2 regions of the Nonomuraea sp. NPDC050680 genome follow, and region 2 is predicted to be linked to the other one. Evidence: riboswitches for the same ligand, from Rfam matches in the RefSeq annotation. Region 2 holds a riboswitch; the other holds the start of a gene.
What was found. Region 2 has a riboswitch for cyclic di-AMP ahead of AB0H88_RS13730 (hypothetical protein). Riboswitches for the same ligand answer to the same signal wherever they lie in the genome.
Positions count from the first base shown of each region.

Region 1: linked by a shared signal. The riboswitch ahead of AB0H88_RS01875 (C40 family peptidase) and the one ahead of AB0H88_RS13730 (hypothetical protein) in region 2 are both predicted to bind cyclic di-AMP.

Region 1 covers NZ_JBFAIF010000001.1:375,202-389,672, reverse strand. The annotation lists gene AB0H88_RS01880 (NlpC/P60 family protein) at 1-338, shown strand, start outside; cyclic di-AMP (ydaO/yuaA leader) riboswitch at 1,222-1,380, shown strand; gene AB0H88_RS01875 (C40 family peptidase) at 1,568-1,969, shown strand; gene AB0H88_RS01870 (hypothetical protein) at 2,227-3,222, shown strand; gene AB0H88_RS01865 (M48 family metallopeptidase) at 3,234-4,823, shown strand; gene AB0H88_RS01860 (glycosyltransferase family 4 protein) at 4,820-5,905, shown strand; gene AB0H88_RS01855 (carbohydrate ABC transporter permease) at 5,902-6,819, opposite strand; gene AB0H88_RS01850 (sugar ABC transporter permease) at 6,816-7,688, opposite strand; gene AB0H88_RS01845 (ABC transporter substrate-binding protein) at 7,688-8,977, opposite strand; gene AB0H88_RS01840 (DeoR/GlpR family DNA-binding transcription regulator) at 9,243-10,010, shown strand; gene AB0H88_RS01835 (extracellular solute-binding protein) at 10,213-11,505, shown strand; gene AB0H88_RS01830 (sugar ABC transporter permease) at 11,583-12,533, shown strand; gene AB0H88_RS01825 (carbohydrate ABC transporter permease) at 12,533-13,360, shown strand; gene AB0H88_RS01820 (hypothetical protein) at 13,417-13,746, opposite strand; gene AB0H88_RS01815 (AMP-dependent synthetase/ligase) at 13,889-14,471, opposite strand, start outside.
Region 2 covers NZ_JBFAIF010000003.1:529,303-543,773, reverse strand. The annotation lists gene AB0H88_RS13755 (roadblock/LC7 domain-containing protein) at 1-323, shown strand, start outside; gene AB0H88_RS13750 (hypothetical protein) at 327-1,244, shown strand; gene AB0H88_RS13745 (roadblock/LC7 domain-containing protein) at 1,274-1,648, shown strand; gene AB0H88_RS13740 (hypothetical protein) at 1,667-2,038, shown strand; gene AB0H88_RS13735 (alpha/beta hydrolase) at 2,191-3,036, opposite strand; gene AB0H88_RS13730 (hypothetical protein) at 3,162-3,941, opposite strand; cyclic di-AMP (ydaO/yuaA leader) riboswitch at 4,124-4,259, opposite strand; gene AB0H88_RS13725 (DUF5302 domain-containing protein) at 4,424-4,624, opposite strand; gene AB0H88_RS13720 (aldo/keto reductase) at 4,828-5,685, opposite strand; gene AB0H88_RS13715 (MarR family winged helix-turn-helix transcriptional regulator) at 5,756-6,184, opposite strand; gene AB0H88_RS13710 (glucose 1-dehydrogenase) at 6,252-7,064, shown strand; gene AB0H88_RS13705 (nuclear transport factor 2 family protein) at 7,067-7,453, shown strand; gene AB0H88_RS13700 (YbaB/EbfC family nucleoid-associated protein) at 7,483-7,800, opposite strand; gene AB0H88_RS13695 (hypothetical protein) at 7,810-8,688, opposite strand; gene AB0H88_RS13690 (hypothetical protein) at 8,688-9,038, opposite strand; gene AB0H88_RS13685 (hypothetical protein) at 9,094-9,381, shown strand; gene AB0H88_RS13680 (response regulator) at 9,445-12,405, opposite strand; gene AB0H88_RS13675 (response regulator) at 12,575-13,261, shown strand; gene AB0H88_RS13670 (glutamate ABC transporter substrate-binding protein) at 13,258-14,094, shown strand; gene AB0H88_RS13665 (amino acid ABC transporter ATP-binding protein) at 14,207-14,471, shown strand, end outside.

The DNA of each region.
Region 1 (14,471 bases), on a different contig from region 2:
TGCTCAGGTTCGCCTACGCGCAGGTGGGCAAACCGTACGTGTTCGGCGGCACGGGACCGCGCGGCTGGGACTGCTCGGGCCTCACGCAGGCGTCGTGGCGCGCCGGGGGCGTCTCACTGCCCCGCACCACGTGGCAGCAGTGGGCCTGGGGCTCGGCCCGCAAGGTGGATCTGAAGGACCTGCAGCCCGGCGACCTGATCTTCAGCTCGGGGCTTGGTCACGTCAGCATTTATGCGGGCAACGGGCAGATCGTGCACGCCCCCCAGACCGGCGACGTAGTCAAGGTCGTCACCCTCTCCTCCTATGGCGGCACGCTGGTGGGAGCCATCCGTCCGTAGCTCTGCACAGCTTTGTACTAAAACCACCGATTTTTCGGTACGGCAAGCACGGTGAGCCCCACCCGCCGTCCGTGCCTGGGCTCTGTCCAGGGGCACGCTCCTCCGGTGGGGCCCGCTGGGCGCCGTGACGTGCGCCCTCTTGACCCCGGTCCGTGGCTTCAGGCGGCCGTGGGCCGGATGGTCCGCCGATGGACGCTGGCCGATCCATGCGGACACCACCGGCTTGCCGGTCGACGGACCCGGTCTGCTGGTCGACGGACCCGGTCTGCTGGTCAACGGATCCGGTCTGCTGGTCAACGGATCCGGCCGTGGACGGACTCGGCCTGGGTTTAGGGCCTCTGACCGGCTGTTCAGTCGGCTGCGGCCGCTTGTTCGGCGGAACCAGACCGGCTGTTCAATTGACCCCGATCTGCTGTGCAGCGGACCTCCCACGCACGCAGGCCGATGCCGCTGGGCGGATTGGCTGCACGCTGCTCGAATGCCTTCAGCGGGTGACGACGATCACTGATCTCGGTCCGTCGGCGACCCTCGCGTCGCCCACTTCCGCGCATTCGCCGGCACCATTCACTGGTGCCCTGTCGTGTTACTAGCGGGACCAGTGTGACAAGAGTGACAAAAGGGACCTGACAGATCACTGTGTCGTCAAGTGTGAGAAGGGTCACATTTGAGTAACATAACCCGGCACTCCAGCTGCGGTTCGGGACTTTACTGACACCTCTGAGTGATCCTGACAACCCCATGACGGCTTTGCCAGCGCGTTACTCAAGGGCGTAACTTCTGGCGTCGCGGCGAACAAGCCATGGCGTCGCGACTCTCCATCGGGTCCCCGATGTGGACAGATAAGAAATCCGTTAGGTCATCGCCTCTCCACATGTCTTTACGTGGTGGTGGCCTGCCGAGTCCGTGCAGCCAGGAGGCACGGAGCCGGGGACCCAGCGATCCCGCCCTCGGGATCAGGGGTGAATCGGCGCGTATCGCGCCGTAGGGCGACTTCCAGGCCCGAATCCGTCAGCTAACCCGGTAGGCGTTCGTGGAAGCTCCAAGGAGAAATCCTGTCTACCTCCCCCAGTAACCCCCGTCTGTCCCGCATTGCCCTGAGTGGCGCAGCGCTCACGATGACCGTGACGGCCGGAGGTTTGGTCCTCCCTGCCCCGACGGCGCAGGCGGCGACAACGCGTGATGCGGCCGAAGTTTCCCGGACCACCACAGCGGCGAAGGCCGTCACGTCCGTGAAGAAGGCCGCGCAGCAGACAGCGGTCGCTCGGCAACTGGCGAAGGCCCGTACGGCCGTCGCCGTGGCCAAGGACCAGATCGGTGACCCGTACAGCTACGGGGCCACAGGACCTGGTTCCTTCGACTGCTCCGGTCTCGTCCAGTACGCCTGGAAGAAGGCCGGCGTCAAGATCCCGCGCGTGACGAACAGCCAGTTCGCGCGCATCAAGAAGAAGGTCTCCTGGAAGAATCTGAAGCCAGGTGACCTGCTGTTCTTCCATGGGCTCGGCCATGTGGGCATGTATGTCGGCAACGGCAAGATGGTCCACTCGCCGAGGACGGGTTCGACGGTGCGCGTCGAGAAGCTCAACGGATGGCGCAAGGCGTCGTTCGTGGGCGCGGTGCGTCCCGGCCTGTAAGTCCGGCCTGCAAGACCGTCACGAAGGTCCCGTCCCAGCTGGGACGGGACCTTCGCGTGTTCCGGGCTTTCCGTGACGACCGGTCCGGGCCTTTCCGTGACGGCCGGTCCGGACTTTTCCGCGAACGCTGGTCCGGCCTTTCCGCGACGACCGGTCCGGGCTTTTCCGCGAAGGCTGGTCCGGCCTTTCTGCGACGACCGGTCCGGGCTTTTCCGTGACGGCCGGTCTGCGGCGCGGGGCGACTACGATCGGGGAACGTGTCCGTGCAGGTGAGCCGCCGAGTCTTGGTGGTGGGGGTGCTGCTCCTGGCCCTCGCCTCGGCCAGCGCCGCCCCGCACCCGTCTCCAGGGGCGAACGACCTCTCAGCAGCGGTTCGTGACCTATCGTCCGGTAGCCCCGAGCAGTCCGCGACGATCAGTGACGTGCCGCCCGGCGGCCCCGGTCAGCCCGTGACGGATCACGGTCTCCCCTCTGGCGGTCCCGATCGGTCCGCGACCGGCCACAACCCGGCGGCCGATGATCGTGAGCTTCCGGCGGAGGCTCAGGGCCTCTTGGGGGATGGCGCCGAGGTCGTACGAGGTGTGCGTTCCGTCGTCGTCGGTCAGCACGCGGCGCCCGAGTCGCTTCGCGACCTGGCGCGCAGGGCCGATGCCGCCGGGTCGCGGGTCTCCGCCGTGCTCGGCCAGCCGGTGCGGCCCGTGGTGCTCGTGCCCGGCTCGGCGGCCGAGGCTGCCCGGGTGGCCGGGGTGGGGAGTGTCGACGGGCTGGCGGCGGTGGCCGATGGCGGGAGAGTGGTCGTGGTGCCCGAGAACTTCGCCCGGCTGACCCCGACCGGCCGGGACATCGTGCTCACGCATGAGCTCACCCACGTCGCCGCCGGGACGAGGCGGTTGCCGGTGTGGCTCTATGAGGGGTTCGCCGACTACGTGGGCTACCGGGACGCGGGGTTGCCGGTCCGGGTGGCCGCCGCCGAGTTGGCCGCCGACGTGCGGGCCGGGCGCTTGCCGGGCGAATTGCCAGGGCCTGCGGCATTCGCACCGTCCACTCGGGAGCCTGTACGCCTGGCACGGGCGTACCAGGAGGCGTGGCTGGCGTGTCGCTTCATCGCCGAGCGGTTCGGTGAGGGGACTCTGGTGAGGCTCTACCGTGATGCCCAGACAGGTGGCCTCGACCGGGGGCTCACCGAGCTCGGGCTCTCGGCGGGGACGCTGACGGCACGGTGGCGCGACTACGTGCGGGACCAGCTTGCGTAAGGGGAACGCGGATGGAAGATCTGCAGGGCACCGACGACATGCCGCCTGACGACGACGCGGGCCCCGATCAGCACCCGGCACAACCGCCCGGCGACTCCGCCACGTCAAGCGACTCCGCCACGTCAAGCGACTCCGCCACGTCAAGCGACTCCGCCACGTCAAGCGACTCCGCCACGTCAAGCGAGGGCGCCACGCCGGACGACCGTGCCGCGTCAAGCGACCGAGCCACGCCGGACGACCGTGCCGCGCCAGGCGACCGAGCCACGTCAGGCGAGGGCGCCGCGCCGGACGACCGTGCCGCGCCAAGCGATCGCGCCGTGTCCGGTGGCTGGGTCGCGGACGGCGGGGACGTCGCGGTCGGCCGGGCCGGTGCCGGTTGGGCGCTGGTCGTTCTCGGCGTGGTGATTGTGGCCGTGGTGGCGTTCACGACGCCCTGGCGGGTGATGCCCTCGGGCGCTCCCACGGTGGCGCCGGACCCGGCGCGCGACTTCAGCGCCGCCGAGATCGCCAGGGCCGCCGCCTTCGACGCGGCCACGAGCCTGCCCGGCTACCTGTCACTCGGGCTGACCGTGCTGTTCGCGGGGCTGCTCGTGCTCACGCCGTTCGGGGCCAAGGTGTTGGGCAGGTTGCCGGGGCCGTGGTGGGTGCGGGTGGTGCTCGGGGTGGTGGTGCTGACCGCGATCGTCGAGGCGATCAGGTGGCCCCTGGGCATCTGGTACGAGGTGCGGCTGCGCGACTACGGCCTGTCCACGCAGGACTGGGCCGGCTGGACCGGCGACCGGCTCAAGAGCCTGGCCGTGAACGTGGTGCTGCAATCCATCATGGTGCTGGTCGTGGTGGCGCTGGCCAGGTGGCTGCGGCGCTGGTGGATCCCGGCCGCCGCGGGCGCGTTCGCGTTCACCTTGGCGGCGTCGTTCGTGTATCCGGTCGTGTTCGAGCCGCTGTTCAACGACTTCCGCCCGATGCCAGGGGGCGCGCTCAGGGCGAACCTGATGATGCTGGCCGAGCGCGCCCATGTCCCGGTCGAGGACGTGCTGATCGCCGACGCCTCCCGCCGGACGAACGCGCTCAACGCCTACGTCTCCGGCTTCGGCGCCACGCGCCGGATCGTCGTGTACGACACGCTGCTCAAGGCTCCGCAGTCCGAGGTCGAGCTGGTCGTGGCGCACGAGCTGGGCCACGCCAAGTACGGGGACGTGCTGGTCGGCACGCTGGTGGGCGGGCTGGGCGCCGCGTTCGGCACGATTCTGCTGTTCCTGCTCCTGGGCCTGCTACGGCGGCGCACGGGCATCGCCTCGGCGGCCGACCCACGGGCGGTGGGAGTGATCATGGGCTTGATGAGCCTGGCCACGGTCGTCTCGGGGCCGGCCCAGAACGTGGTCAGCCGCCACATCGAGGCCCGCGCCGACCTCCACGCCCTGAACCTCACGAAGGACCCGGCCACGTTTATCTCGATGCAGAAACGCCTGGCAATCACCAATATTTCCGACTTGTCGCCGGATCCGGTGGAATATGCCCTCTATGCATCACACCCCGCCGGCCCCGAACGCATCGCCATGGCCCGGGAGTGGGCCGCGCTGAACGGCCGGCAGCAGCCGTGACCGGTGTGCTCATCGTCACGAACGACTTCCCGCCCCGGCCGGGCGGCATCCAGTCGTTCGTGCACGGGCTGGCCCTGCGCACCCCCGGCGTGGCCGTCTACGCTCCGGCCTGGCAGGGGTGCGCGGAGTTCGACCGCCGCCAGCCGTACCGGATCGTCCGTCATCCCACCTCGCTCATGCTGCCGACCCCGGCGGTCGCCCGCCGGGCCGCCCGCCTGCTGGCCGAGCAGCGGGCGGACACCGTGGTGTTCGGCTCGGCGGCCCCGCTGGGCCTGCTCGCGCCGGGGTTACGGGCGGCCGGCGCGCGGCGCGTGGTGATGCTCACCCACGGCCACGAGGCGTCGTGGGCGAGCGCGCCCCTGTTCCGCGGGGCGCTGCGCAGGATCGGCGCGCACGCCGACGTGGTGACCTACCTCGGCGAGTACACGCGCGCCCGGCTGGCCGCCGCGATCTCGCCGGCCAAGCTGGTACGGCTGGCGCCGGGCGTGGACACCGGCCAGTTCCACCCGGACGCGGCCAAGGCCGAGCTCGGGCTGGCCGGGCGGCCCGTGGTGATCTGCGTGTCGAGACTGGTGCCGCGCAAGGGCCAGGATCAGCTCATCAGGGCCTGGCCCCGGGTGCTGCGGGCGGTGCCGGAGTCGGTGCTGCTGCTCGTGGGCGGCGGGCCGTACCGCAAGAGGCTGGAGAAGCTGGCGCGGGGGCAGGAGTCCGTCCGCTTCACCGGCACGGTCCCGGCGGCGAGCCTGGCCGGCTACTACGCCGCCGCCGACGTGTTCGCGATGCCGTGCCGTACGCGGCTGGGCGGCGTCGACGTCGAGGGGCTGGGGATCGTGTTCCTGGAGGCGTCGGCGACCGGCCTGCCGGTCGTCGCGGGCGCGTCCGGCGGCGCCCCGGACGCGGTACGGCACGGCGAGACCGGTCTCGTCGTCGACGGCACCGACGTGGAAGAGGTCGCCGCGGCCCTGATCGAGCTGCTCGGCGACCCCGAACGGGCCCGGAAGATGGGCGCCCGGGGCCGTGACTGGATCGCCGGCGAGTGGACCTGGGACCAGGTCGCCGCCCGCTTCCACGCGCTCCTTTAGCCCTTGGTGGCCCCCAGCGTGAGCCCGGCGACGAACTGCTTGTGCAGCATCTGGAAGATGATCAGCGTCGGCAGCGCGACCAGAATCGACCCGGCCGCCAGCAGGTTGTAGTCGGTGAAGAACTGGCCGCGCAGGTTGTTCAGGGCCGAGGTGACGGGCAGCTTGTCGCCCGACGACATCAGCACCAGCGCCCACAGGAAGTCGTTGTACATGAAGGTGAACTCCAGCGTGGCCAGCGCCGCCAGCACCGGGCGGCACAGCGGCAGCGTGAGCTGCCAGTAGCGGCGCCACACGCCGGCCCCGTCGACGAGTGCCGCCTCGGTGATCTCCTCCGGGATCGTGCGCATGAAGTTCGACATGACGAACACGCAGAAGCCGAACTGGAACGCCACGTGCACCAGGATCAGCCCGAGATAGGAGTCGTACAGCGACTGCGAGTCCGACAGCCACGAGGGCAGCGGCACGAGTGTGTAGAGGGTGTAGAGCGGGGTGATCAGCACCTGCGGCGGCAGCAGGTTGCCCGCCGTGAACGTGATCAGCAGCGCCTTGCGCCCCGGAATGCGCAGCCGCGCGATCGCGAACGCGGTGAACGACGCCATGAACAGCGTGATCAGCACGCCCGGGATCACGATGATCAACGTGTTGAGGTAGTAGCGGGGCAGGTCGGCCTGGCTCCACGCCTGCCCGTAGTAGTCGAGCGTCAGGTGCTCGGGCAGCGAGAAGTAACCCAGCCGCGAGGTCTCGTCGTACGGGCGCAGCGAGGCGTAGAGCGCCAGCGCGAGCGGCAGGACCCAGCCCAGCGCCACCAGAGCGAGGAAGAGGTGCAGCAGGACGCGCAGCGGACGCGCCCGGCGGCGCACCGGCTCCCGCCGGTCCTGGACCGGGGGCGTGGTGATGGGCGCGGTGAGCGTCATCGTTCCTCCCTGAACAGTTGCGACAGGTAAGTGACGATGAACCCGAGCGTGATCGCCAGCAGGATCACCGCGATGGCCGAGCCGAACCCGATGCGGCTCGCCTCGCCCACGATGTTCTCGGTGACCAGCACCGACAGCAGCTCCAGCCCGTTCCTGCCCTTGTTGATGGCGTAGACGATGTCGAACGCGCGCAGCGCCTCGATCACCGTGATCACCAGCACGATCACGTTGACCGGCCGCAGCGTCGGGAACACCACCCGGAAGAACGCCTGCGCCTCGTTGGCCCCGTCGATCGCGGCCGCCTCCTTGAGCGCGGGATCGACCGCCTTCAGCCCGGCCAGATAGATGATCATCACGTACCCGACGTGCCGCCAGCCGGCCGCCACCATGACCACCCAGATGTTGATCGACCGGTCGCCCAGCCAGTCCACGGTCAGCCCGGTCACCGCGTTCAGCACGCCGTAGTCGGAGGAGTAGACGAGCTGTGCGATGAACCCCACGACGGCCAGCGACAGCACGACCGGGGTGTACAGCGCGCTCTGGTACACGCGCGACAGCCGCAGCCGCCGGTCCAGCAGCACCGCGCAGAACAGCCCGAACGGCGTCGCGACCAGGCCGAGAAAGCCCAGCCAGAGCACGTTGTTACGGATGGCCGACCAGAACGGCGGATAGTCGTTGACCAGGTCGGTGTAGTTGCGGCCGCCCACCCACTCCATCGGCTTGATGCCGTTCCAGTCGGTGCCCGACAGCCCGATGGAGGCCAGCGTGGGCCCCCAGATGAGGCCCACGTTGACGATGACGGCCACCCCCAGCCCGATGACCAGGATGGTCACGTCGCGGGCGGAGTAGCGACGGGTCTTGGCGGCCATCAGCGGAAGATGTTGGTCTTCTGCTTCTCGATGCCGGCCAGCAAGGAGTCGATCTCGTTCGGCTTGCCGACGAACGACTGCAGCGACGGGATCATCACGGTCGAGGCGAAGTCGGGCCGGGTGTCACGGTCGAGGAACTGGGCCAGATGCGTCGCCTTGGACACCAGCTCGGCGCCGCGCTTCTGCAGCGCGCTGTAACCGCTGGTGTCGGCCTTGGAGCTGGCGGCCAGGGTGCCCGGGTCCAGCTTGGTGGCGACGTTCTGCGAGGTGCCCAGGGCCAGGTGCTTGAGCACCGCCTTGGCCCCGTCGACGTTCTTGGCCTTGCCCGAGATCATGTAGCCGTCGATGGGCGCGTCGATGGAGTCGGTGCCGTATGCCGGATTGATCTCGGGGAAGGTGAAGAAGTCGATGTCGTCGCGCTCGTTCTCCGGGAACTGCTGGGCGACGAACATGCCGAGCAGGTACATGCCCGTCTTCTTCTGCTGCAGCGCCTGCCCGGCCTCCTGCCAGGTACGGCCCAGCGCGGCGGGCTGGTGATACTCCAGCAGCCCGCGCCAGGTGTCGAAGACCTGTTTGACCCTGGGGTCGGTCCACGACTCCTTGCCGCCCATGAGCGAGATGTGGAAGTCGTAGCCGTTCGTCCGCATGTTGATGATGTCGAACGTGCCCATCGCGGGCCAGCCGTCCTTGTCGGCGAACCCGATCGGGATCAGCCCGTCGGCCTTCATCTTCTTGGCCAGCGCGGTGAACTCGTCCAGCGTCTTGGGCGGCTCGTAGCCCTTCTCCTGCCACACGCTCTTGCGATAGAAGACCGCCCACGGATAGTACGTGAACGGCACGAAGTACTGCTTGCCGTCGGTGCCCGTCGAGGCGGCCTTGAAGGCGGGCGTGTAGTCGCTTCCGATCTCCTGCCACACATCCGAGATGTCCGTCGCGAGCCCCTGCTCGGCGAAGAACTGCATGCGATATCCGGCGAACCAGGTGAAGACATCGTCCGGCGTGCCTTTGAGGTAGCGGTTGATGTTCTCCTGGAAGGTGTTGTGGTCCACAGTGTTGATCTTCACTTGGGCCTGGGTGAAGCCCTTGAGCACGGTTTCGAGGGACTTCTTGGGAATTTCGTCCGAGGCGTTGGAACCGAACGTGACCGTGCCGAGGTTTCCGGACGACTTACCACCCGGTGGCGCGGCGGGCTGGCTGGAGCCGCAGCCGGCCAGGACGGCCGGGACACCGAAGGTGGCGGCCGCGCCGAGCAGCAGGTTGCGACGGGAGATCGGCAGACGTTGGACCATGGTGGTTCCTCCTTGCCAGGATCCTCAAATTCCCCCGAATTCGCTCGATTTCCTTCAGAGAAGAGCACACCCAACCGGCTGTCAACGCACGATTTGATGTCGAACAGGCCGTCCGGAACCGTCACCACCGAGCGCGGGCCTTGAACTCCGCAGGTGGCGTGTCATGATGCGTCCGAATGGCATGTCGAGAAACCGTCGGAAATGTCGGAAATGTCAGGTAAATGTCGGGGGAGTGTCGAGAAACTGTTGGGAACTGGGTGATGCGATGCTCGCCGTCCAGCGACAGCAGACGATTCTGGAGCTCGTACGGCTGAACGGCGCCGTCAAGGTGGTCGACCTGGTGCGCGAGTTCGGCGTCTCGGACATCACGATCCGCCGCGACCTCGAACTGCTGGCCGAGCGGGGGCTGCTGGCCAAGGTGCACGGCGGCGCGACCGTCATCGGCGCCGGCTCGACCGACGAGCCCGGCTTCGCCGCCAAGTCGGTCCAGCAGGAGGAGGAGAAGCTGGTCATCGCCCGCCGCGCCGCCGGGATGGTGTTTCCGGGCACCGCCGTGGCGCTCTCGGCCGGGACCACGACCTGGACGCTTGCCCACCAACTGGTGAACACGCCCGGCCTGACCGTGGTGACCAACTCGGTGCGCATCGCCGACGTCTTCCAGCACGGAGGGCGGCCGGACCAGACGGTGGTGCTGACGGGCGGCGTGCGTACGCCCTCGGACGCGCTCGTCGGCCCGGTGGCGGTGGCCGCGATCCGGCTGCTCAACGTGGACGTGCTGTTCCTGGGCGTGCACGGGATGACCACGCGGGCCGGGTTCACCACACCGAACATGATGGAGGCCGAGACCGACCGCGCCCTGGTCGAGGCCGCGAGCAGACTGGTCGTGCTGGCCGATCACACCAAGTGGGGGACCGTGGGTATCAGCACGATCGCCCGGCTCAGCGAGGCCGACGTGGTGATCTCCGACGGCGGGCTGCCCGAGACGGCCAGGACCGCGCTGTCCGAGCAGGCGGGCGAGCTGGTCATCGTTTGATCTTGGCGGTGCGGGTACGGGCGCCCTCCGCATACCAATCCGATCACATGGCATGTGCTGGGCCGGAGTGATCCTACCTTTCTGTACGATCAAGCCTTATCTTTGCAATGCTTAGCTGTTACCCCTAGTAGTGGTCCTACCTATTCACACGCATCATTTTGCGCACCCATCGAATGATCGGATGAGTGAGAAGGGTGGCACAGTGAATAAGCTGTTCGCGGCTGGGCCGATGGCCCTCGCCGTGGCTCTCGCGCTTAGTGCCTGCTCAAGCAGTTCGCCCAGTGGAGGCCAGTCTTCGGCGCCGGCTTCCGGCGGCAAGCAGAAGGTCTCCTTCCTGGTGTTCCCCTCGCCGAACCTGCCGGAGTCGTACTGGAAGGCCCAGGTCGATCTGGTCACCAAGGCCAACCCCGACCTGGAGGTCGAGCTGGTCGCCGCGCCTTCGGAGTCCGAGCGCAACGACTACGCCAAGCAACTGGCCGCTTCTGGGCAGTTGCCCGACGTACAGATCGGCATGCAGGACCTGATCGCCCTGGAGCCGAGCCTGGCCACGTGGACGCCGGAGGAGCTCAAGGACTTCCTCTGCCCGACCTGTGGCGCGGTCAACGGGAAGATCCTCCAGCTGCCGACCAACACGCAGACGATCCCGAATGTCTACTACAGCAAGAAGCTGTTCCAGAAGGCCGGCATCGCCGAGCCGCCGAAGACCTACGCCGACCTGCTGGCCGATGCCGAGAAGCTGAAGGCCAAGGGCATCACCCCGTTCGTGTCCGGCGGCGTGTTCGTCACCTCCCAGCCATGGACCGCCATCCTGGCCACGGACCTGTACGCCAAGACGCCCGACTGGATGACCAAGCGGCGCAACGGCGAGGTGAAGTTCGCCACCGACCCGGCCATGAAGGCCGCCACGCAGAAGTTCACCGACCTGGCCACCAAGGGCTACCTCGACAAGCGGCAGATCGGGCAGGACTATCCCAAGACGCAGGAGGCCTTCCTCGGCGGCAAGGGCGCGATGTACCCGATGGGCAGCTGGTTCGCCGCCGCGGCCGACGCCTCGCCCGTGAAGGACGATATCGGGGTCTTCGCCTGGCCCAGCGACGACGGCACCCTGCACATGCCGACCTTCACCGGCGGCGGGCTGTCCGTCAGCGCGACGGCCAAGAACATGGCCGCGGCCAAGAAGTTCGCGCTGGCCTTCCAGCTCACCAAGGAGAACCTGGACGCCTCGGTCAAGGCCGACGCGCTCTTCCCCGCGATCAAGGGCTACACGCCTCCGTCGGACACGGGCCCGGTGTTCAAGGCCGTCTACGACCTGTGGCAGAAGGCGCTGAACGAGAAGGCGACCGTCCCCGCGTTCAGCTGGGAGGCCGGCGACACGGCGATGCTGCCGGGTATGCAGGGCAAGTTCTGGTCCTCGGCGCAGGACCTGGTCAGCGGCAAGAAGACGGTCGACCAGGCACTGGCCTTCCTCGACACCGAGTGGGAGAAATCCGGCTGATCAGGCGGGGCGGGCCGCCGAGCGCCCGCCCCTCGATCTGACCGGAATCCGATTCCGACCAGGAGGGGTCTGGCCTGATGGCCGCTGGCACCACCATTCACCATCACAAGCCCAGTCACGCGCAGGCCCAGGCGCGCCGGCGACGGCCGGGCGGCAAAGGGGCCGGGCTGTGGCATTTCCTGTCGTTCGCCGCGCCCGGCACGCTCATCTACTTCTGCCTCGTCGTGCTGCCGATCACGCTCAGCTTCGGCTACAGCCTGACCGACCAGGCGCTGCTGCGGCCCAAGACGCACTTCGTCGGGCTGCGCAACTACCAGTTGCTCCTGCAGGACGAGACGTTCCTGCAATCACTGCGGGTGACCACGATCCTCACGCTGATCGTCGTCATCGTGCCGAACGTCCTGGGCGTCGCCATCGCGGTGCTCCTCGACCGCCGCGGCTGGCTGTACAACGCGCTGCGCAGCGTCTTCTTCACCCCGATGGTGATCAGCTCCGTGGTCATCAGCGTCATCTGGACGCGCGTCCTCGCCGACGACGGGCCGATCAACCAGGCGCTGAGGGCGCTGGGCGTCAGTGAGCCGCCGGGCTGGCTGTCCGACCCGGACATCGCGCTCTACTCGCTGGCGTCGATCGTCTGCTGGCAGATGCTCGGATTCTGCGTGGTCGTCTATCTCGCCGGGCTCCAGGGCGTACCCCAGGAGCTGGCCGAGGCGGCGGCGATCGACGGCGCGGGTCCGGTACGCAGGTTCTGGAGCGTCACCTGGCCGCTACTGGCGCCCGCGCTCACCATCAACACGGTCGTCCTGCTGATCTCCGCGTTCAAGATCTTCGACCACGTGAAGGTGATCACCAACGGCGGTCCCGGGACGGGGACCACCGCGAGCGTGGCGCTCGTCATCCTGAATGAGGGTTTCGTGGAGAACCGCACCGGCTACGCCTCGGCGGAGGCCGTCGTCATGCTGATCGTCATCGCGCTGCTGTCGGTGATCACGCTGCGCGTGCTGCAGCGCAGGGAGGTGCAGCTCTGATGCGCTCCTCCGTGCCGTGGCTGCGCCCGCTGGTCGCGCTGGTCGTCGGCGGGGTGTTCTTCATCCCCCTGTACATCGCGCTGATCAACGTCTTCAAGGAGAGCCGGCAGGTCGCCGGCGGCGCCATGTCGCTGCCGATCCCGCCCACCTTCGACAACCTGATCCGGGTCCTGACCAGCCCGGACAGCCTCTTCTGGTCGTCGCTGCGGACCAGCGTGCTGGTCACCTCGCTGTCGATCATCATCCTGACGGTGCTGTCGGCCATGCTCGGCCACTACCTGGCCAGGCAGAACACCTGGTGGTCACGGGTGATCATGGTCCTGCTGCTGTGCGGGCTGATGATCCCGCCGCAGGTGATCCTGATCCCGATCACGCAGGTGCTCAAGGCGCTCGGGCTGATGTCGACGCTGCCGGGCCTCGTGCTCTTCAACGTCGGCTACTACGTGCCGTTCGGGGTCTTCGTCTTCTCCGGCTTCATGAAGGGCGTGCCACGGGACCTGGAGGAGGCCGCGGCCATCGACGGGGCCACGCGGTGGCAGACGTTCTGGAAGATCGTCTTCCCGCTGCTGCGCCCGGCGACGGCCAGCGTGCTGATCTTCCTCGGGGTGTGGATCTGGAACGACTTCCTCAACCCGCTGATCATCTATGGGCCGCGCGAGGGTACGACGATCATGACGGGCATCTACAAGTCGCTCGGGCAGTACGCGGCGGACTTCGGCGGGATGTTCGCGCTCATGTTCCTGGCCACGCTGCCGATCCTGGTGTTCTACCTGTTGCTGCAGAAGCAGTTCGTCAAGGGGCTCACGGGCGGCGCGACGAAGGGCTGACGTCGCACGCGAACGGCCCCCGGCCTGCGCTGCCGGGGGCCGTTCGCGGGGGCTGCTTAGTTGAGGTCGAGCTTGCGCTGGATGGCGACGAGGATGTGCATCATCTCCGTCTGGGTCTGCTGCATCGTTGCCTGTCCGGCCTGGAGCCCGTCTATCGACGTCTGCATCGTTGCCTGTCGGGCCTGGAGCTCGTCTATTGACGCCTGCATGGAGGTGACCTTGCCGTCCAGGAGGGTGACCTTGCCGTCGAGTGTCTTGACCCGGTCCGCGACGCCGTTGATGCGTTCGGTGAGCTGCTGGCCCATCTCCATCTGGTCGGCCCCTATCCGGACGAATTCCTTCTCGATGCTGCCGATGAACTGCATACCCGCTTCCTTGATGCTCACCGTTATCTCCCCTACCTTTGAAGGTAGGGACCGGGGATGTAACAGATCTCCGGTCCCGATTGCTGTCTCAGGCTAGCGGGGTGGCGTCAAGAGCGTCCAGAGAATCCGGGACAACGGGTAGTGGTTTCTATACCCAGCGTAGTCATTTGTAGAGTGCGTCCACATCCTTGGCGAAGTCCCGCATCACCACGTTGCGCTTGATCTTCAGGGTCGGCGTCAGGTGCCCGCTGTCCTCGGTGATGTCCACGTCCAGGATGACGAACTTCTTGATCTGCTCCGCCTTCGACACCGTCAGATTGGCCGTGTCCACGGCCTTCTGCATCTCCGCCAGCACGCGCGGATCCGTGCACAGCTCACTGAGCGTAGCCGTCGGCACGCCGTTGACCGACTTCCAGTGCTCCAGCGCCTCCGGGTCCAGGGTGATCAGCGTCGCCACAAAGGGCCGCCCGTCGCCGACGACCATGGCCTGGGAGATCAGCGGGTGCGCGCGGAGCGCGTCCTCCAGCGGGGCGGGGGCGACGTTCTTGCCCGCCGCCGTCACCAGGATCTCCTTCTTGCGTCCCGTGATGCGCAGGTAGCCGTCGGCGTCGAGCTCGCCCACGTCGCCCGTGTGGTACCAGCCGTCGGCGTCGATCGCGTCGTCCGTCGCCTGGTCGTTGTGCCAGTAGCCGTGGAAGACGTGGCGGCCCTTGGCCAGGATCTCGCCGTCGTCCGCGATGCGGATC
Region 2 (14,471 bases):
ACGCGATGCTGGTGGACCAGACGAGCGGCATGGCCGTGGCTATCAGCGGGCCACCGCAGGGTGTGGACGCTGAGAGCTCCGCCGCCGCCCTGACCGAGACACTGCGCGCGACCATGGACGGCCTGGCCCGCTCCTGCCCCGGCGAAACGATCCGCATCGACGACATGCTGGTCACTACCGACAAAGGCCATCATTTACTGAGATTCCTCGAAACGGTATTCGAGGGGCCGCTCGTCATTTACCTGCGCCTCGACCTGGAACGGTCGAATCTCGCCTTGGCGCGCTACCGCCTGCTGAACATCTCCCGCCAATTGCTCACCTGAGCCATGGCACCGCTGGACACGCTTCTGGCCGGTCTCGCCCGTGAACGGGCCACGGGCGCGCTCCGCGTGGGCCGAGCCGGGACGATCTTCCTCAGCGAGGGCCGGGTCACGTACATGGAGTGCGCCCAGACGCCCGGCGTCGAGCGGCTGCTGGCGGCGCGCGGGCGGCTGCCGGAGACCGCGCTGCGCAGGCTGCAGGCCGGCGGGGGCTGCGCGCGCCTGCTGGAGGAGGGGCCCGTCACGCTGGGCGAGCTGCAGTACTGCGTGCTCGGGGCCGTCCTGGACGCCGCGTTCTTCCTGCTGCCGGTAGGCGGGACGCGGCCGAAGTTCCGGCCGGGCGAGCAGCACTGGCTGGGCGGGCAGTGGTTCTTCGACGTGGCGGGCCTGGTGCGGGAGTGCGCGCGCCGCCGCGCCTATCTCGCGCAGATCTGGCCGTCCGCCCAGCTGGACATGGCTCCGGTACGGCCGGCGCCATGGCTGCCGGGTAGCGGGGTGACTCTGGATTCGGTCCAGTGGGAGGTCGTCACCGGGGCCGGGGCCGAGGCGACACCGCTCGACCTGGCCAGACGGATCGGCAGGTCCGGCTATTCGGTGCTGCTGGCCGTACGGAGGATGGCGGCCGCCGGGCTGCTGGCACCCCCAGTGGAGACGACCACCACGCGCGCCCACGACGGCCCGTCCAAGGGCGCCCACACGCGCGCTCCCAGGGACGGCACGTCGCGAGCCCCGGAAGAGAGCGCAGCGAAGATCGCCGGAGAGGGGCAGGGCGCGCTGCCGCAGCGGGAACGCGGAGCGGTCGGTCAACGCCCGCCGCACGATCCCCGTGCCCCGGGCCTGCCGCTCGGCCCGCCGGTCACGGCGGACCCCACGGACCTGGCCCTGCTGATGCGCCTGAAGAAGGCGCTGGAGGAGCTGACATGAGGTTCCCCCGCCCGCAAAGGAGGCCACCGGTGGAGCTGCGTGAAGAGGTGCTCAGGGAGATGGTTCTCCTGCGCGAACGCACCCCGGACATCAGCGGCAGCGTCGCCTGCACGGTCGACGGCATGAGCATCGCCTGCGACAACGCCGACGGCAGTGGCGAGCAGGTCGCCGCGCTGTCCGCGGCACTGCTCGCGCTGAGCAGGCGAATGACGATCATGACGGGCCAGGGCGTACTGGAGGAGACGCTCATCTCCGGCACCGCCGGCTTCGCCGCCTTCTACGCGGCGGGCCCCACCATCGTCCTCGCAGTCCTGGCTGAGCCCGGCACCAATCTCGGGCTGCTCCGGCTGGAGGGACGCAAGACGGCGGCCAGCGTGGCCGCCATCTCAGCACGGATTCACTGAGCTTGAACGGAGGAAGGCATGGCCAGCATGGACGTCTCTCTCAAGGAGATGATGACGATCGACGGCTCGCTGGGCGCGGTGATCGTCGATCATGGCAGCGGCATGGCGCTGGGGGCGCTCGGCGGCTCCAAGGACCTGGATCTCCAGGTCGCGGCGGCGGGGAACACGGAGGTGGTCAAGGCCAAGCTGCGCACGATGGACTCGCTGGGGCTCAAGGACTCCATCGAGGACATCCTGATCACGCTCGGCGGCCAGTACCACATCATCCGGCCGATCACCGGCCGCGGCGGCAAGGGGCTCTTCCTCTATCTCGCCCTGGACCGGGCGCGGGCCAACCTGGCGCTCGCCCGGCACCAGCTCCGCGGTATCGAGGAGAAGCTGGAGATCTGAGAGATCCGGTGGCTCGCGTCCGGGCGCGGCGGACACGAGCCACCGACCTCCACCGATCCCTGGTACGTCAACTCGTGGTGAGCGTCAGCTCGTGGTGAGCGTCAGCTCGTGGTGAGCGTCAGCTCGTGGTGAGCGTCAGCTCGTGGTGAGCGTCAGCTCGTGGTGAGCTTGGTGATGGCGCCGACGATGTCCGGCCAGAGCGGCCGAGGCAGGTCGTGGCCCATGCCGGGGAACGTCAGCAGCGTGGCACCCGGAATCGCCGCCGCCGTCGCGTGGCCGGCGGCGACCGGGACGAGCGCGTCTGCCTCGCCGTGGATGACCAGGGCGGGCACCCCCAGCGTGCCGAGCCGCTCCGTGCGGTCGCCGGAGGCCAGGATGGCGGCCAGCTGCCGGGTCGTGCCCGGCGGGTCGAAGCACCGGTCGTAGGCCTGGCCGGACAGCCGGAGGATGCGTTCCCGGTCCAGGTCGAAGCCGGGCGAGCCGATCACGGACCAGGTTTTCAAGGACTGGGCGAGCACGGCGTCCCGATCGGTGGGGGGCGCGGCGAGCAGCACCGCGCTGGCCTCCGGCGTGGGCGGGGCCACGTCCGGGCCGGGTGTCGACATGATCGAGGTGAGGGTCAGCACCCGCTCGGGGTGCCGGATGGCGAGCGTCTGGGCGATCATCCCGCCCATCGAGGCGCCCACGACATGGGCGGCGGTCCAGCCGAGGGCGTCCATCAGCCCGGCGGCGTCGTCGGCCATGTCGTCCAGCAGATACGAAGAGGACGTTCCCAGTGCGGGAACGCCCTCGTCGTGCAGGTGTGTGGAGAGTCCGGCGTCCCGGTTGTCGAATCTGACGACGTGATGGCCCTGTTCCGCCAGGAGCTCGCAGAGCTCGTCGTCCCAGTGGATGAGCTGGGCGCCGAGCCCCATGATCAGGAGCAGGGGACGTCCGCCGGGTGAGCCGAAGGTCTCGTACGCGATCTCGATGCCGTTGGCGGCTGCAAGCGTGGTCACGAGGTCAGAATGACATTCTGTTTCCCGGGACGCAAAGACCGCCAGCCCCGGACCTGACGACCATCGAGATCGTCGGCTCCGGATCTGACGGCCGTCAGCAAGACCGTCTTCGGATCTGACGGCCGTCAGCGCCGGACGAGCTTGCGGATCCGGTCGCGGCCGACCGTCACGCCACCGCCGAATACCGCCAGCGCGACCGCCGCGGCGGCGCCACCGATGGCGTTCGACTCGACAACCTTCTTCTCAGCCTTTTCTACGGCGCCGGCCTTTTCTACAGCGCCGGCCTTGTCGGCCTTCTTGGCGGCCACCGGCACAGCCTTGGCGGGAGCGGGCTTGACCGAAGCGGGCTTGTCGCCCTCGGCCACGATCGTCGGGGGCTTGGCGGGGTTGCGGTCCACGACGGCGTACGAACCGGTCGAGAAGGGCAGCGGGTAGTTCTTCTTGCCCGGGCCGCTACCCCACTTGGTGATGACGTACTGGATCTTGATGTGGCCCGCGCCACCGTTGCCGTCCACACCCAGCGTGCTGGAGTTGAAGCTGCCACCGGTCAGGGCGGCGAAGGTCTTGGCGTCGAGGTCGAGCATGACACCGCTGGAGGACGGCACGCCCGGACCGCGGTCGCCGACGAAGAAGGGCATCTTCTTGCCCTTGTAGACGACGTAGCCTTCGGTCATGAGCGGCCAGCTCGGGCTGGCGGCGAGGCCCTTCTGCATGGGCTTGCCGCTGGCCGGCAGTCCGGTGTCCCCGGCGCGGCCGGAGGAGTCGTCCCAGAAGTAGGACGCGGTGGTCGAGCCCTTGAGCAGGACCTTCTTGTCGCCGCCGGTGTCGGCGTGTGCGGCGGTGCCTGCGCCGATGGAGATCGCACCGACTACGGCGGCGGTGAGCATGGCAGATCGAACAGACATGAAGTAGCAAAGTCCTTTATACGGGAACAAGGGGATTGCGCTCGCGAAAGGTGTGCGTAGCCGGGCAAAACGCCAAACGGGCGCTACGCGGAGCGGGGAAGAGCTGGGGGGAAGGTGCCGGTCAGTCGGCGGATGACAACACGCGGGCTGGCGGCACTACGCGGGGGTTACGCATGCGGTAGGTGTCCTCTCCATCTCGCCTACCGGGTTAGCTGACGGGTTCGGACGTGGAGATGCCCTACCGACCGTGGTCGGATTCACCCCTAAGGAACGTTTGGTTCCCCGGTTCCCGCGAGCGGGATTCGGCGCCTGCCGGTTGGTACTCCCCTGTTGAAGCCCCAAAGTCACCGGCTGGTAACTCCATGAACTATAGATACCAAACCGGACAAAGGCAAACATAAGGCCATGAAACGGGCGAAGATCTACCTAGGAGGTCAAGAAAAAAGGGGGTACGGCATGCCGTACCCCCAGAAAAGCCCAGGTCAACCGCCGCTCTTCCGCCTGAAAGAACGCTTGCTGGCGGCGGGCCCGTGAGCGCCGTGAATCTTGGAAGGGTCATTGCCCCTGCCACCCGCGCTCGAGTCGGCGTGCTGGTTACGCTTGCGCTCCAGCGCCTCGCGGAACTTGCGCTTCATCTCGTCCTCGGGAGTTTCGTCGACTTCCGGCTCCGGTGTTTCCGCCATGAGGACCTCCTGGTGTTGGGGACAAGGACAGCTTCGCATGACGGCGCTCAGGACGCGAAACTGGCCTCGACCTTGGACTGCGGGGTTTCCCGGTCGATCCGTGCCCGGGCATGGCGATCAGGGCGACCAGCCGGCCCCAGCCACCTGAAGTCGAGCCAGGAAAGCGTTCAGTGAGGAAAGCGTTCAGTGAGGAAAGCGTTCAGCTAGGAAAGCAGGAACAGCTCCTCGGCGGTGAGGACGAGGTCGGCCGCGGCGACCGAGTCGACGATGCTCTCCGGCCTGCTGGCCCCGGGGATGGGGATCATCACCGGGCTGCGCGCCAGCTCCCAGGCGAGGCAGACCTGCTGCGGCGACACGCCCCGCGCCGCCGCCACCGTGCCGAACGCCGCGTGCTTACCACCGAGCTCCGACGCCGAGCTGATGCCGCCCAGCGGCGACCACGGCAGGAACGCCACCCCGAGCTCCTCGCACAGGTCGATCTCCGGCTCGCTGGAGCGGAACTTCGGCGAGTACTCGTTCTGCACACTGGCCAGCCGCCCGCCCAGGATCTCGTGGGCGAGCCTGATCTGCTCCGGGTTCGCGTTGGAGATGCCCGCCATCCGGATCTTCCCCGCGTCGAGCAGGTCGCGCAGGCCGCCGAGCGTCTCCTCGTACGGCACGGCGGGGTCGGGCCGGTGATGCTGATAGAGCCCGATCGCCTCCACTCCCAGTGCCTTCAAGGAGCGCTCGCACGCCTCGGCCAGGTAGTCCGGCCGGCCATTGACCTGCCAGCCGCCGTCCGGCAGGCGGGTGTGGCCGCCCTTGGTGGCCACGAGTACGTCGCCGGTGTCGCCGCTCCAGCTCGCCAGGGCCTTGGCCACGATCCGCTCGTTGTGACCCACCTGGTCGGCCGACGGCGTGTAGGCGTCGGCGGTGTCGATGAGGGTGACTCCCGCGTCGAGCGCCGCGTGGATGGTCTTGATCGACTGTGCTTCGTCGGGCATGTGACCCGCGACGGACATGGGCATGGCGCCGAGCCCGATGGCGCCGACACGGGCATGGCCAATAGATCGTGTGTTCATGAACCCATCCTCCCCATGGTGCGGAGGTGAGGTCGACGCGGGGCAGGCTGAGCCCGGTCTGGCCGCCTGTCTAGTCGCGGATGTTCCGCGCCAGCTGGGTGAGAATCTCCTCGAACGAGGCGGTCTGCTCCTCGCTGAGCCCCGCGCGCAGGCGGGTGTCGAAGGCCATCGCCACCTCGCGCAGCCGGTGGAACAGCCGCTCCCCTTCCTCGGTCAGCTCGACCACGTGGACGCGCCGGTTGGCGGGATCCCGGCGGCGGGTCAGCAGGCCGCCGCTCTCCATCGCGTTGAGGTGGTGGGTCAGCGTCGCCCCCTGGATGCCCACCGCCTCGGCGAGCTCGCGCTGGTTGCCCAGCTGCCGGGACTTGATCGAGATGAGGATCTGCCACACCGGGGCGGACCCGCCGGCGGAGGCGAGCGCGTCGTCGAAGGTCCGGCTCACGGTCCTGGCGGTACTGGTGAGCAGCAGGCCGATCGGCGGCCGGAAGGGTGGCATCATGCCGCCGAGTTTAGCAGTGACATCTAATCGTTTGACATCTAATGCTTCGATATCTATCGTCAAGGACATGCAGCCAAACCCTTCCCTCAGTGGCAAGGTCGCGGTCGTGGCGGGGGCCAGCCGCGGCATCGGCGCCGTCACTGCTCGCGCCCTGGCCCAGGCCGGCGCCGCCGTGGTGCTCGGCGCCCGCGACACACAGACGGTCGAACAGGTCGCCGCGGACATCCGCCTCGACGGCGGACAGGCGCTGGCCGTGCCCCTCGACGTCGGTGACGCGGCGTCGAGCGAGCGGCTGGTCCAGCGGGCACTGGAGACCTTCGGCCGGCTGGACGCGGCCTTCAACAACGCCACCGACGGGCCGATGCCCGCGCCGCTGGCCGACATCGATCCCGACGAGTTCGACCGGGGCATCCGCACGAACGTGCGCGGCACCTTCCTCGGCATGAAGTACCAGATTCCGGCCATGCTCGCCTCAGGTGGCGGGTCGATCGTCAACATGGCCTCGCTCGCCGGGCTCCAGGGCCACGCGAACCTGAGCGCGTACGTGGCGGGCAAGGCCGGAATCATCGGCCTGACGAAGGTGGCCGCGCTCGACTACGCCGACCAGGGCGTCCGCGTCAACGTTGTCGCCCCCGGGCCGATCCTCACCCACCACCTGGAGGCGGCGGGCGAGGAGGCGCAGCGCCTGGCCGGGCTGTCGACGCCCATGCGGCGCGTCGGCCGGTCAGAAGAGGTGGCCGCGGCGGTCGTGTGGCTCTGCTCCGACCAGTCGTCGTTCATCACCGGAGTGACCCTGCCCATCGACGGCGGGCAGGCGGCGGGCGGCAAGCCCCCGCGCGTGTACCGCCAGGGCCGGCCCATGGAGAGACAGGAGATCTGACCATGACCATCGACCAGCGACTCGACGGACTCAGCAGGCAGTGGATGGAAGCCGAGCGCCGCGGCGACGCCGAAGCGCTCGACGCGCTCGCCGTGCCCGACTTCACCCTCGTGGGGCCGCTCGGCTTCATCCTGAACAAGGACCAGTGGCTGGCCCGCTACCGCGGGGGCGGCATGGTCACGCACGAGATGAGCTGGGCGGAGGTCACCGTACGGGAGTACGGCGACACGGCGGTGGCCATCGGCGTGCTGGCGCAGCGCGCCGCGTTCCAGGGCACGCCGGCCGACGGGCGCTTCCGCGTCACCCAGATCTCGGTCAGGGTCGGGGACCGGCGCCTGCTGGCGGGCCTCCACTACAGCCCGATCGCGGCCCCACCGGCACGTCCCTGACCCCGCGACACCGGCGGCCGGGCTCGACGTCAGCGGCCGGGCTCCTCGAAGAGGGCCTGGGTGGCGGTGAAGGTCTGGGCGGTCACGTCCTCCTCGGCCTGCCGGGCCGCCTCCATGAGGGCCTCGGACAGCGCCTCGGAGCCCAGCCGCATCGCTCGCGGCGCGATGTGCACGCTCGCCAGCCCGCCGCTGGGCAGGACCTCGACCGCCACCTGCCCATCTGCCGCCACACCGCGACCCCTGGCCGACTCCAGCCGGCGCCCCACCTCCTCGAACTGAGCCGTCTGTGCCGCTAGCTGCGCCAGCGCCCGGTCGATCTCCGGATCGCCGCTCCTGGGTATGGTCATGCCGGCTCCTTATCGGTGGAGGATGAACGCCCGGGGGGCGTGCGCCAAAGCGGATCGGAGCGACCCTTGGACGGACATGTCCCCGTTGGCGACCAGCGCGTAGAGGGTCGCCGCCGACGTGGTCCGCCGGAAGAAGTTGCCCATGGGACCGGTGCCGAGCATGGTCTCGGTGAACCTCGTGGCCGGGATGAACTTGCGTACGTCGCGCAGGGCCTTGATGCCGCCGTCATAGGCCAGTTCGGCGACGAAGTGCTTGCCCGCGTACTCCCACAGGTTGCCCATCGGCTGGCCGGTGGCGGCGGAGCTGGCCGCGTGCACGCCGGTCTTCACCGTGGCCCACACGAGCGAGTCGGCCACGGCGTCGAGCCCTTCACGTACCGCGTACGTGCCCACGTTGAACTTGCCCGCCTTCGCGGCCAGGATCGTCTTCATCAGCTTCTGGAAGATCGTCTTCTCCAGCCTGGCCCGCGCCACCAGCCACTTGAACACGCCCTCGGCCGCGATCCTGGCCGCCGGGTAGAGATAGCCGAACATCAAGGTGAACGCCATGGCGGCCAGCTGGGTACCGATGATCTTGAGCTGATCCCGGTGTTCCTCCACCGCGTCGGCGTAGTCGTCGCAGCCGTCGGCCAGCTCGTTCAGCGCCGCCCCCATGGCGGCGTAGCGAGGGGCGAGCTGGTCGGGCCACACGTCCGCGAAGCGGTCGACCGACCGGCTGTCGTTCGTCTTGAGCACACCCGCGACCCCGCTCTCCGTGTGCTGCGCGAGCGTGCCGATCGCCTTGGCGAACGCGCGCAACTCCGTCGCGCGCGTCCGCAGGTTGGACACGTCGGCCACGGGCACGTGTACGCCGGCGAACCAAGCGAGCGCCTGGAACGGATCGAACATCAGGCACCTTCCTTGGCCGGCGGCGTCACGGGGATCGGCGCGTCGGGGAGGTCCAGGGCCGCGGGCAGGGACGCGATGATGTCCCGCTCCAGGTAATCCCAGAGTTTCTCGAGGCTGCGCAGATTGCCGGCCGCCGTGAAATTCCTCTCGGCTATGGCGTCCATGTGATGGGTCAGGGCCAGGTAACCGGCGTGATACCACTCGGCCCAATCGATGCCCTCCTCGTCGCCGCCGACGAGGCCGGAGGTGGTTCCCAGCTTCCAGGAGTTCAGCCGGCGCTCCACGACGTCGTCGCCCAGCTTGTCGAAGAGTCCGGCCAGCTCTCGAATGGAGTTCCAGTCGATCTGCACCTGGCCCGACGCGCCTGGCGGCCGGCCGGTCGTCGGGGTCAGGGTGTAGGAGGGGGTGGGCGTCGGCGTAGGGGCCGACGCGTCCGGAGGGGTGCTGGACGGCGGGCTCGACGGCGTGGGAGTGCCCGACGGGGAAGGGGTGTCCGATGGAGTCGGGGTCGCCGTGTCCGACGGGGTCGGGGTCGGGGTCGGGGTGGGTGTATCCGTGGGTGTCGGGGTGTCCGTTGGCGTGGGTGTCGCGGTGGGAGTGTCCGACGGAGTGGGGGTGGGGGTGGGGGTGCCCGTGGGACTGGGCTCCTCGGTCGAATCCGCCATTTACCTTCCCCCATTACAAATACGTTAATTCATGACATAGGCACGCTAGTGACGGAAAATTACTCATACGTTAATAAATCCGTCGCCAGGGTTAATTTACTGACATCCAATTCGGCAGCTCGCGCAACAAGCCGCCCAGCCGATCGACCGATTCCCGTTCGGTGACCCCGCGCATGGCCGACACCTCGACCCGTTCGCACACCTCGGCCGCCTCGGTGAGCCCGACGGTCGCGCAGCTACCCTTCAACCGGTGCGCGAGCGCGGCCACCCGGGCCAGGTCTTGACCGCGTTCGGCTTGGCGGAGCTCGCCATAGATCGCCATGGCCGTCGAGAGGAACACCTCGGCGATCTCCGCGATCTCCCCCGGCGACAGTCCCGCCAGCTCCGGCGGGGCCTTTGACATGGCGGCCCACAGCGGCACCTGGGTCACGACGTACTGCCAGTCCACCGGCTTGGCCAGGTGGTCGTCCATGCCCGCCGCCAGGCAACGGAGCCGGTCGTCCGGCATCGCGGCGGCGGTCATCGCGATGATCGGCGTACGCGGCTCCTCGCGCCGCCTGATCTCGGCGGTCGCGGCCAGGCCGTCGAGCACCGGCAACTGGCAGTCCATGAAGACCAGGTCGTACCCGACCAAGAGCACCGCCGCCACGGCCTGCTTCCCGTCGGCGACGGAGTCGACGTGGTGGCCCGCCCTCCGCAGGACCAGCTCGGCCACCTGGCGACTCACCTCGTCGTCCTCGGCCACCAGGATCCGCGCCGATGCGGCGCCGCCGACCGGCACATCCGGTGTTCCCTCCGAACCGACCGCAGGACCCAGCGCAGGACCCAGCGCAACGCCCTGTGCGAGTACGGACGCGGAACCCTGCACGGGGAGAGCGGCGGGCTCCTGCGCGACGCCCTGCGCGGAGGCAGGCACGGAACCCAGCCCGGCGCCCTGCGCGAAGGTCAGCGCGTTCTCCACGGCGGCCAGTAGCCGGCGGCGGCTGAGCGGCCGGGTCATCGACTGCACGGTCCGCTCGGCCACCGAGATCGGCCAGACGCGCCCTGGGCGCCCCGGTGTGACGAGCACGACGACACCAGCGTCTCGGAACAGCGGATCGCCCAGCACCCCGTCGGCCAACGCGAAATCGAGGTCGAGGTCGATGACCGCCAGGTCGAACGGACGTCCCGCCGCGGCGGCGGCCCGCAGGGCGGCCAGGGCGGCCGGGCCGTCGGACGCCGTCTCCACCACCAGACCGGCATCGTCCAGGATGCGCCCGGCCAGCGCGAGGTCCTCCGGCCGGGCGTCGGCGACGAGCACCCGCCGTCCGCGCAGCGCGGGCGCGGCCGGGGCCGACCACGTCAGTACGTCCACCGGCAGCGTCACCCAGAACCGGCTCCCCACCCCCTCGACGCTGTCCAGCCCGATCTCACCGCCCATCAGCTCGGTGAGCTGCCTGCTGATGGCCAGGCCGAGGCCGCTCCCGCCGGTCCGCCGGGTGATCGGGGAGTCGACCTGGCGGAAGATGCCGAAGACCCGCTCCAGGTCGCCCTGCCCGACGCCCACACCGGTGTCGGTCACCGTGAACCGCAGCGTGACCCGGGCGTCGCCGGGACCGCCTTCGTCGAGGGTCACCTCCAGGTCGACGCCGCCCTGGACGGTGAACTTCAGCGCGTTGCCCACGACGTTGGTGAGCACCTGCCCGAGACGTACCGGATCGCCGAGCACCTGTTGCGGCAGGCTGTCGCCGAGCCGCGAGGTCAGCCAGAGCCCCTGCTGGTAGGCGTGCGGCGCGAACGGGGCCACCACCTCGTCGCAGAGCCGGAGCAGGTCGAACGGCACCGACTCCACCTCCAGATGCCCCGCCTCGATCTTCGACAGGTCGAGGAAGTCGTCGAGCAGCCGGAGCAGGCTCCGCGCGGACTTCTGCGCCGTGCTCGCGTAGTGGCGCTGCTCACCGTCGAGCCGGGTCTCCAGCAGCAGGGAGTTCATGCCGAGGACGCCGTTGATCGGGGTGCGGATCTCGTGGCTGATCTTGGCCAGGAACTCGGACTTGGCGCCGGACGCGCTCACCGCCTCGTCCCGGGCGACGGCCAGTTCGGCCGCGTACCGGGCGAGCGTCCGCTGCGCCCGGCGCCGGCCGCGCGTGGTGTGGATCTGCAGGGCCAGCCCGATGAGGATCAGCAACGCCAGGACGGCGGCGATCGCCAGCACCCGTACCCGGAGCTGCTCGGCCGCGGCGAGCGCCGCGTCGGCGGGCACCTCGGCGGTGACCGTCCAGCCGACGTCGGGGATGGGCTCCGACGCCGACAGCACCTTCCCGTCGGCGTCCTGGTGGGTGGTGAAGAGGGTACGACCGGCCAGCGCCGCGTCCACCCTGGGGTCCTCGCGCAGGGAGGTGAGGGCGTAGAGCTTCCTGCCGGGGTCGGCCACGAGCACACCCGACTGGTCGGTGATGAGCAGGCGGATCCCTTGCGCCTCGGCGGCCTGCGAGGCGAAGTCCTGGATGGCGTCCAGGCTGTAGACGACGGCCAGGACGCCCAGCACGCTCTTGCCGTCGGCGCTCGGGATCACGGCGGCCGCGGCGACGGCCCTCGACACGCCACGCATCGTGGGCGTGTACGCCTGGGAGATGTAGGGCCGCAGGCGATCGCGGACGGCGACGTACCAGTCGGTGCTGCTGACGTCCTGAGGCAGCACGCTCGTCGGCTCGGCGCCGGCGATGTCGCCCCGGAGCCCGATCACGATCACGCCGCCGACTCCGGCGCGCATCCTGCCCAGTTCCTCGCGGAACCCGATTATCGTGTCGCGGCTCACCGGCTTTCCGGAGGTCACCACGGCGCGCACCGCGGGCCGCTGGGCATACGCGCTGACGAGTTGCTTGAGCGAGCCCAACTGCTGCTCCACCACGACCCGGCTGACCGAGGCGGTGGTTCGCACCCGGTCGCCGACCTCGTCACCGACCGCCTCCGCCGACAGCGTGATGCTGGACGAGGTCAGCAGCGCCAGCGGGAGCAGGCCGAGCAGAATCCACAGCGCTGTCACTGCCAGGAGCCATCCGCGCTCTCTCACCAGTGATCACCTCCCCCACGGCTCACCAGCCGCTGACACGCATCACACAGTAGGAGGGAAGAGCTTGGGGCGAAGCCCCGCACTGAGCAAAAGGAGCAGAAGGCGATTGGTTGTAACACGACGTCCCTAAGATGCCCGCGTCGGTCACAGTCGAGCTAGGAGTGTGGCGATGCCTGGAGCGGCGGACATCACCGTTCTCATCGTGGACGACGACCCGGTCGTGACCGCCGCGCTGCACGCCCAGGTGAACCGTGTCTCCGGGTTCAAGGTGGTGGGGATCGCGCACACCGGACAGGTGGCGCTCGCCGCCGCCCACCGGTTCGCGCCGCGGCTGGTGCTGCTGGACCTGCACCTGCCCGACCTGCCCGGGCTGGAGGTCGCGCACCGGCTGCGGCGCCCGGACCAGCCGCCCACCGACGTGATCGTGATCTCCGGCCATAGGGAGTCGGCCGCGGTGCGCGCGGCCATGCAGCGCGGCGCCCTGCACTACCTGGTCAAGCCGACCAGGGCCGGGATTCTGGAGCAGACGTTGCTGCGGTACGCGGCGACGGTCGAGCAGTTGGGCTCGGGCGGCAGGTTCGTCGAGCAGCAGGAGATCGACCGGATCTTCCGCTCGCTGCATCTGGACGCGTCTCCTCGGGCGAAGAGCATCTCGGCGGCGACCGAGCAGGCGGTGCTCGACGGGCTGGCCGCCGTCCAGGACGACCTGTCGGCGCACGAACTGGCCGAGGTCATCGGCGTCAGCAGGGCGACCGCCCGCCGCTACCTGGAACACCTGGTCGAGCGGGGACAGGTCGAGGCCAGGCTGAGGTACGGACCGACGGGCCGCCCGCAGCACCGGTACTGGGTGCGGTGAAGCCGGTCAGGGCGCTGCTCGCCGTACTCGCCTGCCTGGCACTGGCGGCCTGCGGTTCCTCCGGAGAGCCCGCGTTCCCCGAGGGCTCCACCATGGCTCGCGTCCAGCGAAACGGCCTGCTCACGGTGGGGATCAAGTTCGACTACCCGCTGTTCGGGTTCAAGGACCCGGGCAGCGGGCGGATCACTGGGTTCGACGCGGAGATGGCCAGGATGGTCGCCAAGGACCTGACCGGCAGTGAGCGCAACGTCCGCTTCGTCGAGACCCTGCCGGTCCAGCGCGAGGACTTCCTGCGGCAGGGGGTGGTGGACATCGTCATTGCGACGTACTCCATCACCCCGGCCAGGAGCCAGGTCGTCGGTTTCACCGAGCCCTATTACCAAGCCGGGCAGGACGTGCTGGTCAGAGCCGGGGACAAGCGCATCGACGACGTGGCGGACCTCGACGGCCGGGCGGTGTGCACGACCACCCGCTCCACTTCCCTGGACCGGCTGCGGGAGCGCGTGCCCGGCGCCCGGCTGGTGGTGGTCGACAACTCCAGCGAATGCGTGCCCGCCCTCACAGCCGGCCGCATCGACGCCATCAGCACCGACGACACGATCCTGCTCGGCCTGGTGAACCGGCGGCCGGACGCCCTCAGGCTGGTCAGCCGGCCGTTCGGCCGCGAACCGTACGGCATGGGCGTCCGCAAGGAGGACGTGGTGTTCCGCGACTACCTCAGCGGGCTGATCGGACGCTGCCTGCGCGACGGCCGGTGGGATCGGGCGTTCAGGGACACCATCGGCCTGTCCGGCGCGACCGCCGCACAGGCCAAGCCGCCCGTCACTCACTGACGGCCGGTCAATCACTGACGCCGGTCAATCACTGAGCAGAACGCGCACAACCCTCTGCGTGACACAAGCCGCTCCTACCGTTGCGCCAACGCGGACGGAAGGAGCATCACCCGTGTCCGATCAGGGGCTGGTCGTCCTCGACCAGGTCAACAAGCGCTTCGGCGATCATCACGTGCTCAGGGACGTCGAGCTGAGCGTACGGCGGGGCGAGGTCGTGGTGATCATCGGCCCATCGGGCGCCGGCAAGTCCACCCTGTGCCGCGCGATCAACCGGCTGGAGACCATCGACTCCGGCACCATCACGATCGACGGCACGCCACTTCCCGAGGAGGGGCGGCAACTGGCCCGGTTGCGGGCCGAGGTCGGCATGGTGTTCC